Regions from separate parts of the Erwinia sp. L03-1 genome, predicted to be linked through region 2. Evidence: predicted binding sites of a transcription regulator. Region 2 holds the regulator's gene; the other holds the start of a gene.
The links. The regulator PurR, encoded in region 2, represses purine synthesis genes. The targets are predictions, from matches to a motif close to CANGCAAACGTTTGCNTG.
Positions count from the first base shown of each region.

Region 1: a site for PurR is predicted at 904-921, ahead of AC4PCC_RS01035 (7-cyano-7-deazaguanine/7-aminomethyl-7-deazaguanine transporter). Genes of this name have one in related genera too.

Region 1 is NZ_CM178762.1:248,086-250,485, reverse strand. Features, by position in the region: gene AC4PCC_RS01045 (zinc/cadmium/mercury/lead-transporting ATPase) at 1-473, shown strand, start outside; gene tusA (sulfurtransferase TusA) at 515-760, opposite strand; gene AC4PCC_RS01035 (7-cyano-7-deazaguanine/7-aminomethyl-7-deazaguanine transporter) at 1,029-1,694, shown strand; gene AC4PCC_RS01030 (DcrB family lipoprotein) at 1,791-2,348, shown strand.
Region 2 is NZ_CM178762.1:2,538,944-2,541,343, reverse strand. Features, by position in the region: gene punR (DNA-binding transcriptional activator PunR) at 1-740, shown strand, start outside; gene purR (HTH-type transcriptional repressor PurR) at 758-1,783, opposite strand; gene cydH (cytochrome bd-I oxidase subunit CydH) at 2,068-2,157, shown strand; gene AC4PCC_RS11705 (C40 family peptidase) at 2,213-2,400, opposite strand, start outside.

The DNA.
Region 1 (2,400 bases), 2.3 Mb from region 2:
TGAATATTCACAGCATTATGCTGACGGGGGATAACGCCCGCGCCGCGGCGGCCATCGCCAGCGAGCTCAATATTGACTATCGTGCGGAACTGCTGCCCGCCGATAAGGTTGCAGTCATCGCCGGGCTAAGCCAGCAGCCGCTGGCCATGGTCGGTGACGGCATCAACGATGCGCCAGCAATGAAGGCTGCAACCATAGGCATTGCGATGGGAAGCGGAAGCGATGTGGCGCTGGAAGCAGCAGATGCGGCACTGACCCATAACCGCCTTAATGGGATTGCGGCCATGATCCGCCTGTCGCGCGCCACTCATGCCAATATTCGGCAGAACATCACTATTGCGCTGGGGCTGAAGGGAATATTTCTCCTGACCACGCTGCTGGGGTTCACCGGGTTATGGCTGGCGGTACTCGCGGATTCAGGCGCTACAGCATTAGTGACGGCTAACGCACTGCGGCTTTTACGTAAAAATTAGCTTACCGGCCAGAATGCCTCTTCCGCATTTTGGCCGCTCTTTTACAGCCCCTTTTTAAGCAGATATTTAAAGGGCAGCTCGTCGGTAAACTGCTCCAGCAGAGTATGTTCCATAAAACGGCAGAAGCCCGGGATATCACGGGTGGTGGCAGGATCGTCCGCAATTATCAGCAGGGTGTCACCCTCCTGCATATGACGCACGGCTTTACGTACCATCATTACCGGCTCAGGGCAGCGAAGGCCCAGCGCATTCAGGGTCTGGTCAGGATTTGCGAACCGATCGCTCATAGTATTCTCATCAGGGGGACGTTCAATCTGGCGACTATTTTACCCGCCGTGGCGCTATCTGCAAGGCTGCCCGTTTTGCTGGTTCCACTGATATAGACTTTATCGCTCGAACGGTGCTGTTGTATTTATCTGGGCATACATCAGGAGTAAACGTTTGCGTAAAAATTATCCATTGCATTGATAACCTGTTTCGGTAAGATCTCGCGCACTGCTTAGTGTTAAGCCTGTTTTTGGGTTCCCTCACCCCAATATTCAAAAAGGTCATATAATGATTCCACTTACTCCCCGTCAGCGCACCTTTGCGCTGGTCTGGCTGTCGCTATTCCATGTGTTGGTAATTACCTCCAGTAACTACCTGGTGCAGCTGCCGATTTCGGTCTTTGGACTGCATACCACCTGGGGCGCATTCAGCTTTCCCTTTATCTTCCTGGCCACCGATCTGACCGTGCGCATTTTCGGTGCTCCGCTGGCTCGCCGAATTATCCTGGCGGTAATGGTCCCGGCTCTGATTATCTCCTACGCGGTCTCCGCGCTCTATTATCAGGGCGAATGGCAGGGCTTTGCCGTGTTGAAAGAGCCAAACCTGTTTGTTGCCCGTATCGCCTGCGCCAGCTTTATGGCTTACGCCCTGGGGCAAATTCTGGATGTCCACGTCTTCAACCGGCTGCGGCGCTTACCGCGCTGGTGGATAGCGCCAGCCTCCGCAATGTTTCTGGGCAACATTAGCGATACGCTCGCCTTCTTTTTCATCGCCTTTTACAAGAGTCCCGATCCCTTTATGGCGCAAAACTGGGTGGAAATTGCCCTGGTGGACTACAGCTTCAAAGTGATCGTTTGCATGATTTTCTTCCTGCCTGCCTATGGCCTGCTGCTAAACGCGTTCCTAAAGCGTCTTGCGGAAAAATCCACTGGCGCACAGGTTAACTTCGGCTAAGCTGCTTTCTTAAAATAGAGTCGGTTGCATTTAGCCGCCGATTGCGATTTTATGGGTAGCTAAATCAGTCATATGACTAACGTAAAAGGGATCACGATGCGTAATTTATTGAAATATGCCGGAATCGGCCTGCTGGTGGTTGGACTGACCGCCTGCGACGGCAAAAATGATAAAGCCGCAGCCGATGACAATGGCGTGAGCAGCAGCCAGTCCAGCCAGAATGTGACTCTGCTGGATGGTAAACTGAGCTTCACCCTGCCAGCGGGCATGTCCGATCAGAGCGGCAAGCTGGGCACCCAGGCGAATAATATGCACGTTTACGCCGATGCTTCAGGCCAAAAGGCGATTATCGTGATTGAAGGCGATACCACCAACGAAAGCCTGGACGCACTGTCCAACCGCCTGGAACAGCAGCAGCGTAACCGCGATCCGCAGTTGCAGGTGGTCAGCAATAAATCTGTAAACCTGAAAGGGCAGCCTGGACAGCAGCTGGATACGGTGATTTCCGCTAAGAACCAGTCATCATGGTCCTCCGTGGTGTTGGCTAAGGCTGATGGCAAACTGGTAACGCTGCAAATTACGCTGCCAGCAGATAATCAGCAGCAGTCACAGACCGATGCAGAAAAAATCATCAATACCATTGCGCTGAAATAACATAAAAGCCCCTGGCATTGTTGACTCGCCCCCTTTAAATATTCACCTGGGG
Region 2 (2,400 bases):
AGGCGGGACGCTACTTCATTCAGGAGGGGCGGAGCGTAATCAAAAAAATGCTTGCCACCCGGCGTCAGTGCCAGCAGGTAGCAAACGGCTGGCGCGGGCAGCTAAATATCGCCGTAGACAGGATAGTGAAACCCCAGCGCACCCGGCAGCTGGTTGTCGATTTCTACCGTCATTTCCCGGATATGGAATTACACCTTTCCCCGGAGGTGTTTAATGGCGTGTGGGATGCGCTGGCGGATGGCCGGGTAGATGTAGCGATTGGCGCAACTCAGGCAATACCCGTTGGCGGGCGCTTTGCCTTTCGCAATATGGGCGCGCTGAACTGGCGCTGTGTGGTTAGCGCCCGCCATCCTTTGACAGAAATCTCAGGACCGGTCAGCGAGGAAGCCATCCGCGAATGGCCCTCTCTGACGCTGGAAGACACATCCCGCGCGCTGCCCAAGCGCACTACCTGGACGCTGGATAATCAGCGTCGGCTGGTGGTGCCCGATTGGGAGAGCGCTGCGGACTGCCTGCTGGGCGGGCTTTGCGTCGGAATGGTGCCAGGACATTTTGCCCGTCCGCTGCTGAGCAGCGGCGCATTAACTGAACTTGTGCTTACCGCGACATTCCCCGACAGCCCCTGCTGCGTCAGCTGGTCGCAGCAGCAGGCCAGCCCCGCGCTGGGCTGGCTGCTCGACTATCTTGGCGACACCGGGACGCTCAATAATGAGTGGCTGAACGAGGGGGCAGAGGAATGAGCAGGCGGCTAATGGCGTTAGCGGCGATAGTCTACAAAGGGACCATCCGCCACTGAACGACGCTCGATCAGGCTGGGATGAACTTCAATCGTCTGTGGCTCCTCACGCTTGCTGGTAATACGATCCAGCAGCATTTCAAAGGCCGTTTCGCCCAGCCTCTCTTTTGGCTGGTGAACGGTGGTCAGGGCCGGGGTGAAGTAGCGCGCGTTGCGCACGTTATCATAGCCGATGACCGAGATATCCTGGGGAACGCGCAGACCCATCTCATCAGCGGCACAAATCGCCCCCATCGCCATAATATCGCCGCCGCAGAATACGGCGGTAGGCCGCTGCTTCTGGGATAAAATTTGCTGCATGGCACGATAGCCAGATTCGGGTTCGAAATCACCCTGTACCAGCCACTCATCGCGCAGGGTGATCCCCGCTTCGGATAGCGCCTTTAGAAAACCGGCATGACGGCCACCGCCGGTGTTACGCTCCAGCTGACCGGGAATGACGCCAATATCGCGATGGCCGCGCTCAATCAGATAGCGGCCTACCAGATAACCGCCCTCAAAGGCGTTATCCAGCACCGTATCCGTAAAATCACCGCGTGACTCGCTCCAGTCCATGACGACCATAGGAATATTTCGGTTATCTTCAAGCATCTGGATCAGTTCATCAGGATACTCGGAGCACATCACCAGCAGGCCATCGACGCGCTTTTGCGCCATCATTGACAGATACGCCTGCTGTTTGACCAGATCGTTGTGCGCATTGCCCAGAATCAGGGTGTAACCGCTGGCAAAGCAGCTGTTCTCCACGGCTTCAATAATCTCGGCAAAGTAGGGTGCCTCGCTGGACGTTGCCAGCAGGCCGATGGTCCGGGTGTGATTAACCTTGAGACTGCGGGCGACCGCACTTGGCGAATAATGCAGTTCGCGGATGGCAGTCCATACTGCTTCCCGCGTGGCTTCGGCCACAAAGCGCGTTTTATTAATGACGTGGGACACCGTGGTGGTCGACACCCCGGCGCGTTTAGCCACATCTTTGATTGTTGCCATGAAATCACTACTCCTGTACTTACCGCAACTTGCTGATAAGTATATTGTTAAACGATTGCCTGAAACGGCAAAATCCGTCGCCGTTTTTTATGAATATTCGGTGGCGTCAGTAAGGAAAAGGGGGCAGTCAGCCAGGCCTGTTGCGTCGGTTGCAGACCGCGAACGCAACCCGTTGCGCAACGAAATGGAATTCTAACAAGGCTGAGCAGAGAAAACGAGATTTTTACCGCCGGGTGTGGGAAAATTGATGGTGACACAAACTGTAAGGGTATAAAGGAGTATCTGTGGACACCGATCTGAAATTGTCTCTGCTAACCACCGTTAGCGCGCTGTTAATGATTATTATTTTCAGCTTTACCGCCGTCATGCACTAAAAAAAAAGGCCGATCGTCAGATCGGCCTTTTTATATTCACTACGCGACGCGGAGATTAGCGGATCGTTCTGGGTGTCATCACCCGACGTGCGCCGATGTAGTGACTTTGCCAGTATTCATCAGCCAGCGCGCTAACCTGAATATCTTTTCCGGTACGAGGCGACTGAATAAATTTCCCGCCGCCAAGATAAACGCCTACGTGATCCGCTGTGCCGCGTCCGTTAATGCGGAAGAAAACAAGGT